One region of the Streptomyces sp. 2323.1 genome, then DNA from elsewhere that is predicted to be linked to it. Evidence: riboswitches for the same ligand, from Rfam matches in the RefSeq annotation. Region 1 holds a riboswitch; each other region holds the start of a gene.
What was found. A riboswitch is a leader RNA that binds a small molecule or an ion and turns the genes downstream of it on or off. The one in region 1 is predicted to bind cobalamin.
Positions count from the first base shown of each region.

Region 2: linked by a shared signal. The riboswitch ahead of CPH93_RS11060 (ribonucleoside-diphosphate reductase subunit alpha) and the one ahead of CPH93_RS26875 (cobalamin biosynthesis protein) in region 1 are both predicted to bind cobalamin.
Region 3: linked by a shared signal. The riboswitch ahead of cobN (cobaltochelatase subunit CobN) and the one ahead of CPH93_RS26875 (cobalamin biosynthesis protein) in region 1 are both predicted to bind cobalamin.

Region 1 covers NZ_LT907981.1:6,240,177-6,243,991, reverse strand. The annotation lists gene CPH93_RS26885 (caspase family protein) at 1-453, opposite strand, end outside; gene CPH93_RS26880 (hypothetical protein) at 459-908, opposite strand; cobalamin riboswitch at 1,113-1,265, shown strand; gene CPH93_RS26875 (cobalamin biosynthesis protein) at 1,440-2,510, shown strand; gene CPH93_RS26870 (cobyric acid synthase) at 2,845-3,815, shown strand, end outside.
Region 2 covers NZ_LT907981.1:2,717,495-2,721,309, reverse strand. The annotation lists gene CPH93_RS11060 (ribonucleoside-diphosphate reductase subunit alpha) at 1-2,291, opposite strand, end outside; cobalamin riboswitch at 2,452-2,599, opposite strand; gene CPH93_RS11055 (Uma2 family endonuclease) at 2,730-3,317, shown strand; gene mctP (monocarboxylate uptake permease MctP) at 3,397-3,815, opposite strand, start outside.
Region 3 covers NZ_LT907981.1:4,130,776-4,134,590, reverse strand. The annotation lists gene cobN (cobaltochelatase subunit CobN) at 1-2,315, opposite strand, end outside; cobalamin riboswitch at 2,350-2,510, opposite strand; gene cobG (precorrin-3B synthase) at 2,614-3,815, shown strand, end outside.

The DNA.
Region 1 (3,815 bases):
GGGCTTGCGGCAGTTGTGGAAGGCCTCCCCCGCGTTCCCGGCGTAGCAGCACTCCAGGATGATCACGATCCGGTCGGCCCGGGCGTTGTCGAGGTAGGACAGCACCATGTCCTGCCAGGAGACGGTCTTGTGACGCCGTTCCGAGGCGCCGACCATCAGCTGCAGATTGCCGCCGTCCCGGCCCACCCGGCCGTGGCCGGAGAAGTAGACCAGCAGCAGTCCGCGCGCCTCCTGGGTGACGGTGTCCAGCGCCTGTTCCACCTCCCACGGCTCCTGCGGGCGGCAAACGACGACCTCGCCCCGAGTGAACAGGTCGGCGCCGGGGGCGAGCAGGGCGCGTTCGAGTTCCTGGGCGTTGTCCTTCACCGCGGGGAGCGGGCGCAGATGACGGTAGTCGTCGACACAGATCAACAGCGCCCGGTTGACCTTGCCCCGCGCGTCGTATTCGGACATCCGGCTCAGTCCCCGGCGGTGCTGCCGCTTCCGTCGTCCGGGCGGCCGGGATCGGGGGGTTCGGGCGCCGGGACGCCCGGGCCCTCGTCTGCCAGTGCGCGCAGGCCGCCGGCGCCGGCCCCGACCGCGACGGCGGGCCGTTCGCCGGTGTCCCGCTCCTCCCGGCGGCGGCGCAGCCACTCCTTGAGGGCGATGCTGAGGCTCTTGGTGATCTCGGCGGCGACCGCCCCGACGATGACCAGGACCAGATCGTCGACGCCGACGGCCATGTCGCGCGGGGCGTCGCCGTCGTCGTGCGCGTCCGCCGGGCGGGGCCGCAGCGCCCAGTCGTACTGCCGCCGGGCCAGCCACGGCTCGCGCTCCAGCCAGGACTTGAGGTCCTCGATGTCCTGATCGGGATTGTTGGTGCCCGTGATCCTGATGCGGATCTCGTGACGGTCAGCGCGCTGCGGCATCCCCCGGCCCCCTTCCGGCGGCCCCATCGCCGCCGTGCTCCCGATAGTGACGTGGAATCAGGGGCGCAGGCAACCGTCTGTGATCCGGCCACCACGCTGTGGCGTGCACCACAGCCCATGCCACGGGGCAGCGTCGCAGGTCAAGGGTGAGTTGACGGGCATTCGCGGGGCGTGGTGGACTGCCCGAGCCATTCGGCGACAGCTGAGGAAGTCCGGTGCGAATCCGGCGCGGTCCCGCCACTGTCACCGGGGAGGGTTCCTCCAGTGAAGGCCACGGTCCATCTCGCGGACGCCGGACGGCGTACGCGCAGGGCTGGAAGGCCGGAGGACTCGCCGATCCGGGGAGCCAGGAGACTCATGTCGCCGTCACGTCGAGCCAGGGCGCGGACCCTGAGTGAGGACATACCGCCATGCCCGGCTGCCCGTCTAGAGCTCCACTGCCCGCTGCTGCAGGGCCCCTTCGAAGTGTAGGGCGAGGCGCCGCGGGCTGGGCGGAATGTTGTGGACACGCCCTAGCGGCGGTCTGACCCGATGCGCGGCGAACACGCGGGATATGCGTGCGGCGCGGCTCTCGGCTTCCTCGGCGACCTGATCGCGGCGGATCCCCGGCGCGGCCATCCGGTGGCCGCCTTCGGCCGGGCCGCGGCCGCCGTCGAGCGCCGGCTGTGGCGCGACCACCGCGGATACGGGGCGGCCCATGCCCTGCTGTGTGCGGGCGGTGCCGCGGCCGGTGCCGCGCTGCTGGTGCGCGCCGTACGGGGCGCCGCGCCATCGCCGTCCCCGCTGCGCGGCTCCGCCGGGGTCGCGCTGACCGCGGCGACGGTGTGGGCCGTACTGGGCGGCACCTCGCTCGGCCGGGAGGCCCGGGCCGTCGGCGGGGCGCTGGCGGCGGGTGACCTGGAGGTCGCGCGCGAGCGGCTGCCGCATCTGTGCGGACGTGACCCGCAGGCGCTGGACGGGCCGCAGATGGCGCGTGCGGTGGTGGAGTCGGTCGCCGAGAACACCTCGGACGCGGTGGTGGGTGCCCTGGTATGGGGTGCGCTGGGCGGAGTGCCCGGGCTGGTGGCGTTCCGGGCGGTGAACACCCTCGACGCGATGGTGGGGCACAAGTCCCCGCGCTACCGCCGTTTCGGCTGGGCCGCGGCCCGGCTCGACGATCTCGCCGGCTGGCCCGGCTCCCGGCTGACCGCCGCCCTCACCGTCCTCGCGGGCCCCGGCCGGCGCACCGCGCTGCGGGCCTGGCGGGCGGACGGCGGCGCCCACCCGAGCCCCAACGCGGGCCCCGTGGAGGCATCGTTCGCGGGCGCGCTGGGCGTACGGCTGGGCGGCACTCTGGCGTACGGCGGGCGGGTGGAACACCGTCCGGTGCTCAACGGCGGGGCGCGGCCGGTCGCGGTGTCCGACATCGAGCGGGCGGTGCGGCTCTCGCGGCGGGTGAGTGTGTGGGCGCTGGTGGCGACGGTGGGGGCTCGGGTGGGGTTTGGTGCTTTGAGGGCGGGGTTCGGTACTGGGCGGGCGACGGGGGCTCGGGGGGCGGCGGCTCGGGCGGGCGCGGGGCGGCGGCTTGGAGTGGGGCTTGGGCGTAGGGCGGGGCGGGTATGAGGCCGTCCGTTTTTTCCTCGCTGCCTGCTTTTTCCCCGGCGCCTGCTTTTTCCCCGCCGCCCACCCCCCTTCGGGGGGTGGGCGGGTGTAGTGACCCGAAGTGCCTCCGGGGAGTGGGTGGGTGGAGAGACCCGAAGTCCCTCCGGGGAGTTGGCAGGTGGACAGACCCGAAGTCCCTCCGGGGAGTTGGCAGGTGTAGCGACCCGAAGTCCCTTCGAGGAGTGGGCGGGTGGACAGACCCGAAATGCCTTTGCGGGGCGGGCGGACGTAAAGACTCGAAGTGCCGCACGTACGACTCAAGACAGCCGGAGCACCGGCGTAGGAGGAGGACCCCGTGAACGGGCGGTTGAAGGCAGCCGGCGGGGCGGTCGGTGGTGGCCTGTTGGTGGCCGGTACGACGTCCGATGCCGGCAAGAGCGTGGTGACGGCGGGGATCTGCCGCTGGCTGGCCCGCCAGGGCGTCCGGGTGGCACCGTTCAAGGCGCAGAACATGTCGCTGAATTCGTTCGTCACGCGCGAGGGCGCGGAGATCGGGCGGGCCCAGGCGATGCAGGCCGCCGCGGCGCGGGTGGAGCCGACCGCGCTGATGAATCCGGTGCTGCTCAAGCCGGGCAGCGACCGCAGCAGCCAGGTGGTGCTGCTGGGGAAGCCGGTGGGTGAGCTCAGTGCCCGTGGCTACCATGCCGGGCGCCAGGAGCAGTTGCTCGGCACCGTCACCGACTGCCTGGCAGAGCTGCGGCGGACGCACGACGCGGTGATCTGCGAGGGCGCCGGCAGCCCCGCCGAGATCAATCTGCGGCGCACCGACATCGTGAACATGGGCCTCGCCCGGGCCGCCCGGATCCCGGTCGTCGTGGTCGGCGACATCGACCGCGGCGGGGTGTTCGCGTCCTTCTTCGGCACCACCGCGCTGCTGTCGAAGGAGGATCAGGCGCTGGTCGCGGGGTATCTCGTCAACAAGTTCCGGGGCGATGTGACGCTGCTGGAGCCGGGCCTTGCGATGCTGCGCGGCCTCACTGGACGGCAGACGCTGGGCGTGCTGCCCTTCGCGCACGGGCTGGGCATCGACGAGGAGGACGGCCTCAGGGTGTCGCTGCGCGGCGCGGTGCGCGAGAGCGTGGTGGCGCCGCCGCACGGCGCGGAGGTGCTGCGGGTGGCGGTCTGCGCCGTGCCGCTGATGTCGAACTTCACGGACGTGGACGCGCTGGCCGCGGAGCCCGGCGTGGTCGTGCGGTTCGTGGACCGGGCCGAGGAGCTGGCCGACGCGGATCTGGTGGTGCTGCCGGGGACCCGGGGCACGGTCCG
Region 2 (3,815 bases), 3.5 Mb from region 1:
GCCGGCCGGGAGCGCAGGTAGTACGTCGTCTTGATGCCGCGCTTCCACGCGTAGGCGTACATCGAGCTGAGCTTGCCGATGGTCGGCGACGCCATGAAGAGGTTCAGCGACTGGCTCTGGTCCAGGTACGGCGTACGGGCCGCGGCCATGTCGACCAGGGCGCGCTGCGGGATCTCCCAGGCGGTGCGGTACAGCGCCCGGATCTCCTCGGGGATCCATGCGACGTCCTGCACCGAGCCGTTGGCCTCGCGCAGCGCGTCGCGGGTCCGGGCGTCCCACAGGCCCAGCGCCTTGAGCTCCTCGATCAGATAGGCGTTGACCTGGAGGAACTCCCCGGACAGCGTCTCGCGCTTGAAGAGGTTGGAGACCTGCGGCTCGATGCACTCGTACACGCCCGCGATGGAGGCGATGGTCGCGGTCGGCGCGATCGCCAGCAGCAGGGAGTTGCGCATGCCGGTCAGGGCGATCCGGCTGCGCAGCGCCGCCCAGCGGTCGGCCCAGCGCGGCTCGGCGTTCGGGTAGTGGTCGGGGTGCAGCACTCCGCGGGCGGTGCGGGTCGCGGACCAGGCCGGGTGCGGGCCGTGCCGCTCGGCGAGGTCGGCGGACGCCTCGTACGCGGCGAGCATGATCCGCTCGGAGATCCGGGTGGACAGCTCCTGCGCCTCGGGCGAGTCGAAGGGCAGCCGCAGCCGGAAGAAGACGTCCTGCAGGCCCATCAGGCCCAGGCCCACCGGCCGCCAGCGGGAGTTGGAGGCCCCGGCCTGCTCGGTCGGGTAGAAGTTGATGTCCACGACGCGGTCGAGGAAGGTGACGGCGGTGCGGACGGTCGCGTCCAGCCGCTCCCAGTCCATCTCACCGTTGTCGCCGAGGTGGGCGGCGAGGTTGACCGACCCCAGGTTGCAGACCGCGGTCTCCCCGTCGTTCGTCACCTCCAGGATCTCCGTGCACAGGTTGGAGGAGTGCACGACCTGGCCGGGCTCGGCGGTCTGGTTGGCGGTGCGGTTGGCGGCGTCCTTGAACGTCATCCAGCCGTTGCCGGTCTGCGCCAGGGTGCGCATCATCCGGGAGTACAGCACCCGCGCCGGGATCTGCTTGACCGCGCGGCCCTCGGCCTCGGCCCGGCGGTAGGCGGCGTCGAACTGCTCGCCCCACAGGTCCACCAGCTCCGGGGCGTCCGCGGGGGAGAACAGCGACCAGTCGGCGTCCGCCTCGACCCGGCGCATGAACTCGTCCGGGATCCAGTGCGCGATGTTCAGGTTGTGGGTACGGCGGGCCTCCTCACCGGTGTTGTCGCGCAGCTCCAGGAACTCCTCGATGTCCGCGTGCCAGGTCTCCAGGTAGACACAGGCGGCGCCCTTGCGCCGGCCGCCCTGGTTCACGGCCGCGACCGAGGCGTCCAGCGTGCGCAGGAACGGCACGATGCCGTTGGAGTGCCCGTTGGTGCCGCGGATCAGCGAACCGCGGGCGCGGATGCGGGAGTACGACAGCCCGATGCCGCCGGCGTGCTTGGACAGCCGCGCGACCTGGTGGTAGCGGTCGTAGATCGAGTCCAGCTCGTCCAGCGGGGAGTCCAGCAGATAGCAGGACGACATCTGCGGGTGGCGGGTGCCGGAGTTGAAGAGGGTGGGGGAGGAGGGCAGGTAGGACAGCGAGCTGGTGAGGCGGTAGAGCTCGGCGACGTCGTCCAGCGCGCGCTCGCTGTGGTCCTCCGCGAGGCCGCAGGCCACCCGCAGCAGGAAGTGCTGGGGCGTCTCGATGACCTGACGGGTGGTGGGGTGGCGCAGCAGATAGCGCGAGTGCAGGGTGCGCAGCCCGAAGTAGCCGAAGCGGTCGTCGGCGCCGTCGGCCAGGGCCCGCTCGACCAGCGCGTCCAGGCGGGCCGCGTGGGCCCGCACGAACTCCGCGGTCTCGTCGGCGATCAGGCCCTCGCGGTGACCGGTCGCGACCGAGGCGGAGAACGAGACGGCGCCCTGGCCGGCGGCCTCCTCGGCGACGGCGAGGGTGAGCAGCCGCGCGGCGAGCTTGGAGTACTGCGGCTCGTCACCGATCAGGCCGGCCGCGGCATCGGTGGCCAGCGACCGCAGTTCGGCCTCATCGGAGCCCGCGTGCCGGCCGCGCAGGGCGGCGGCGGCCACCTTGCCGGGGTCGGTCGCGGTCAGGTCCTCGGTCAGTTCGGTCAGGGTGCGCAGCAGGGCGACGCCCGGGCCGTCCTCGGCACCAGCGGCAGGCGTGGCCACCGCAGGCGGCACGACCTCGGCGTCTGACGCGGGCTCCGTTGGCGCGATGGTCACGTGATGCTCTCCCTCACTCGGCGGGGGCCGGGAGGGCGGGCACGACGGGCGCACGCGGGCATGCGGCACCCCGACACGGTCAGGAGTGCGCGGGCTCACCACGCGGCGTCCACCGGCCCAGCCCTCGGGGCCCGGACGTATCGACGTCCACACCCATGGCGGTGCGGTCGTACCGTCGGCAGGTCTTCGGACTCCGGGCGTGCGTCGGGGCCGATGTTCGGCCGGGGAAGCGCGCCTTGACACCGTTGCGGGACAGTTCCGGATTCGCACCGGATTCCCCTGCGGCGACAGCGAGGACGAGCATACATGTGGTGGTGGCCCCTCAAGTGCACCCCCACATCTAGTGTGTCGTGAGTGATCACACAGTGTCTGTCAGTGGCCTCGGCTATCGTCGGTTCCACGTTCTCGGCGCTGCTGGGGCAAGAAGGAGGGGGCTCCTTGACCGCGCTCGCCGACCAGCCGCACATCATGGAGACCGAGCATTTCGAAGAGGCGGCCCGGATATTCGCCCGCCTGGAGCGGGGCGCGCGGCTGGAGTTCATCGACGGGAAGATCAGGAGCAAGGCCGTACCGGACCGGGACCACGGTCGCATCATGGAGTGGCTGACGCGTATCTGTGTTCAGGCGCGCCCCGAGCTGCGGCTCCATCCGGACCAGGGACTCAAGGTGCAGGCACACCGTGGCGGCCGCGCCCGTCCTGATGCCGAACTCGTCCCCAGTGGCGCCTTCGCGGGCCAGGGGGCATGGGCCGCTCCTGACCCGGTGCTCATGGTCGTCGAGGTGACCTCCCATGACTCGGACACCGATCAGCGTGATCGGGTGGAGAAACCTCGTGTGTACGCGGAGACCGGCATCCCGCTCTATCTGTTGGTCGACCGGGAAGCCTGTCAGGTTTCGGTCCACAGCGAGCCCGATGGCGGGCGCTACGAGGTCATGCACACCGTCTCGTACGGCAAGTCGCTCCACCTCCCCGCCCCCGTCGGCATCACCCTGGAAACCGAGCAGCTGAAGGACTGGGTGAACTGACCCCGCACACGGCAACGGGCCGCCGCGCCCCCCGAAGGGAACGCGACGGCCCGATGTCGGAAGCCGGTCGGCCGGTGGCTCAGTGCCCCGCCGGCGCCCCCGCCGTCGCCGGCGGCAGCTCGACGACGACGCCCTTGTCGCCCGCGTCCGCCGTGTAGTCCGCGGGGCTGGTCTCGTCGGTGCCCTCGGGTGCGTTGACGGCCTTCAGGACGACGGTCAGCACGACCGACACCACGACGTTCAGGACGAAGGCGGTCAGACCGATGTAGCCGATCTCACCGATGCCGGGGATCTCCTTGCTGGAGCCGCCGAAGTGCGCCTGGGTCGGGCTGGCCACGCCGTACGCCGCGAGCGTGCCGTAGAGCATGCCGACCGCCCAGCCGGCCAGCAGCGCCCAGCGGTGGAACCAGCGGGTGAACAGGCCGCCGACCAGCGACGGCATGGTCTGCAGGATCCAGATCCCGCCCAGCAGCTGGAAGTTGATGGCGACGGTCTTGT
Region 3 (3,815 bases), 2.1 Mb from region 1:
GTGGCGGCCAGCCGCGGCACGACCTCGCGGGCGGCGAAATCGAGGATGTCGGCGACCGCGGACGGGTGGCCCGCGGCCACACCGGCCACCGCCGCCGGGTCCCAGTCCGCGTCCTCCATCGCCTGCACCAGGCCGCGGGCGGTGTCCTCGGCCGCGTCGGCGGTGGTACGGGTGGCCGCGGACTCGTCCAGGCCGAGCGCCTCGCGCAGACCGGGCAGCGCGGACCGGCCGCCCCAGATCTGCCGGGCGCGCAGGATCGACAGCACGAGGTTCACCCGCGCCTCGCCGGTCGGCGCCCCGCCCAGGACGTGCAGTCCGTCGCGGATCTGGGCGTCCTTGACCTCGCACAGCCAGCCGTCGACGTGCAGCAGGAAGTCGTCGAAGCCGTCGTCGTCGGGGCGTTCGTCCAGGCCCAGGTCGTGGTCGAGCTTGGCGGCCTGGATCAGCGTCCAGATCTGGGCGCGGATCGCGGGCAGCTTGGCCGGGTCCATGGCGGAGATGGCCGCGTACTCGTCGAGCAGCTGCTCCAGGCGCGCGATGTCGCCGTAGGACTCGGCGCGGGCCATCGGCGGGACGAGGTGGTCGACGAGGGTGGCGTGCACCCGGCGCTTGGCCTGGGTGCCCTCGCCGGGGTCGTTGACCAGGAAGGGGTAGACGAGGGGGAGGTCGCCGAGGGCGGCGTCCGGGCCGCAGGCGGCGGACAGCCCGGCGTTCTTGCCGGGCAGCCACTCCAGGTTGCCGTGCTTGCCCAGGTGGACCATGGCGTCGGCGCCGAAACCGCCGTCGTCGGCGGAGGCCGCGATCCAGCGGTAGGCCGCCAAGTAGTGGTGCGAGGGCGGCAGATCGGGGTCGTGGTAGATCGCGATCGGGTTCTCGCCGAAGCCACGCGGCGGCTGGATGAGGATCAGCAGATTGCCGCGGCGCAGGGCGGCCAGCACGATGTCGCCCTCGGGGTTGCGGCTGCGGTCGACGAACATCTCGCCGGGCGGCGGCCCCCAGTGCTCCTCGACGGAGTCGCGGAGTTCCTGCGGGAGGGTGGCGTACCAGCGCTTGTAGTCGGCGGCCGGGATCCGGACCGGGTTGCGGGCGAGCTGCTCCTCGGTGAGCCACTCCTGGTCGTGGCCGCCGGCCTCGATGAGGGCGTAGATCAGCTCGTCGCCGTCGCCGGACACCAGGCCGGGGACCTCTTCGGTGCCGAAGTCGTAGCCGTCGGCCTGCAGGCGGCGCAGCAGTGCGACGGCGCTGGCCGGGGTGTCCAGGCCGACCGCGTTGCCGATCCGGGAGTGCTTGGTCGGGTACGCGGACAGCACCAGCGCGAGGCGCTTCTCGGCGGCCGGGATGTGGCGCAGCCGGGCATGGCGCACGGCGATCCCGGCGACCCGGGCGGCGCGCTCGGGGTCGGCGACGTACACCGGCAGACCGTCCTCGTCGACCTCCTTGAAGGAGAACGGGACGGTGATCAGCCGGCCGTCGAACTCGGGGACCGCGATCTGCGAGGCGGCGTCCAGCGGGGAGAGGCCCTCGTCGTTCTCCTCCCAGGCGCTCCGCGGCCCGGTCAGGCACAGGGCCTGGAGGATCGGGACGTCGAGCGCGGCCAGCGCACCGGCGTCCCAGGCCTCGTCGTCCCCGCCGGCCGAGGCGTCCGCCGGCTTGCTGCCACCCGCGGCGAGGACCGTGGTGACCAGCGCGTCGGCGGCCCCCAGGGCCTCGATCAGCTCCGGCTCGGGAGCGCGCAGGGAGGCGACGAAAAGGGGCAGGGCCCGGCCGCCGGCCGCCTCGATCTGCTCGCACAGGGTGCGGACGAAGCCGGTGTTGCCGCTCATGTGGTGGGCGCGGTAGTAGAGCACCGCGATCAGCGGGCCGCTGTCGTTGCGGGAGTCCCACTCCAGCGGCCCCCAGGACGGGGCGGGCGCCGGCGGCTCGAAGCCGTGGCCGGTCAGCAGCACCGTGTCGGAGAGGAAGCGGGCGAGCTGGTCGAGGTTGGCGGGGCCGCCGTGCGCGAGGTAGGCGTGCGCCTCGGCCGCGATGCCCACCGGGACCGTGGACTGCTCCATGAGCTGAGCGTCGGGGGCCTGTTCACCGGTGAGCACGACGACGGGGCGGTGCTGGTCCTCGGCGAGCAGCAGGTCCAGGCCCTCCTGCCAGGCGCGGATGCCGCCCAGGAGGCGTACGACGACGAGGTCCACGCCCTCCAGCAGGGCCGGCAGCTCGGCGACGTCGAGGCGGGCGGGGTTGGCGAGACGGTACGGCACCGGGCCCGTGGCCGCGCGGGCGCTGAGCAGATCGGTGTCGGAGGTCGACAGCAGCAGAAGCATGCGAGCGCAGGCCTTCCTCGGGGTGTCCGCGCCCCGGGTGGTCGTATGGACGGCGGGAGTTCCTGACTCACCCGGCACCTGCCGGGTTCACAGTGGCGGGACCGCGCCGGATTTGCACCGGGCTTCCTCCCTGGGGTCCACGACCCCACGCCGTCGCTGGCGTCCGGCGGATCAGCCGACCCACCGACCTGCATAGTAAGGGCTGGACCCGGGGGAGGTAAGCGGGCCTTTGCGACGGGCGGCCCGGGGTGGCCGCGAGGGGGTCCGGGGCACGGTTCCGGCGTGCACCGTCGTAGGTATGCTCGCCGCCATGCCGCCCTCCCCCTCGATACGCCCCCAAGGGGCCGAACCGCCCATACGGGACCGCGGTGACGCCTGCCCGGGAGCGCTGCGGCTGCACTCCGCCGCCGACGGGTACCTAGCCCGAGTGCGGCTGCCTGCCGGTGACTTGACGGTGCGTCAGGCAAAGGCGCTGGCCGACGCCGCCGACCGCCTCGGCGACGGCCACCTCTCCCTGACCTCACGCGGCAACGCGGAGCTCCGCGGCCTGCCCGACGGCTGCGGCGCCGAGCTGGCCGCCCTGCTGCGCGACGCCGGACTGCTGCCCTCCGCACGCCACGAACGCATCCGCAACATCCTCGCCTCCCCCTTGGCCGGACTCGACCGCAACACCCCTGCTGATGTGCGCCGGTGGGCCCGTGAGCTGGATGAACTCCTCTGCACGAGTGAGCGGGCGACCGCCCTCTCGGGCCGTTTCCTCTTCGTCCTGGACGACGGGCGGGGCGATGTGGCGGGCCTCGGCGGGGATGTGAGCTTGGTCGCAGAAGCGGACCGGGCCGGGGAGTCCGCCGGGTCCGGGGGCACCGCGCTGCTGCGGGTCGGCGACGATCCGGCGGCGCTGCGGATCGCCGGCCCGGACGCCCCGCGCGCCGCGCTCGCCGCCGCCGAGGCCTTCCTGACCGCCGCCGAGGCGAGCGGCAGCGGCGCCTGGCGGGTCCGTGAACTGCCCGCCGAACAGCGGCTGACGGCCCGGGAGGTGGCGGCACACCTACACGAAACCGGCATCACCCCCACATATGTGACGCAGCCACCGGCACCCCTCCCCTCGCCCTCCCCGGACTCCTCGGCCCCCGGCATCATCGACGGCCCCGACGGCACGGCCTCGCTCTGCGTCCTGGCGCCGCTGGGCCGGCTGACGGTCGCCCAGTGGCGTCTGCTGAGCGCCGTCGCCGCCGACGACGGCTGCGGCGCGCTGCGGCTGACCCCCTGGCGTGGCATCGTCGTCCCCGGGCTGCCGGCCGGCACCGCCGCCTCCCGGCTGTCCGCGCTGGCCGCCTCCGGCCTGATCACCGACCCGGACTCCCCCTGGCACCGCCTCGGCGCCTGCACCGGACGCCCCGGCTGCGCCAAGTCCCTCACCGACGTCCGCACCGACGCCGCGGCCGCCGTCGCCACGGGCGCCCGCGTCCCCGACGCCCTCGCCGTACCGGACGGCCTGCC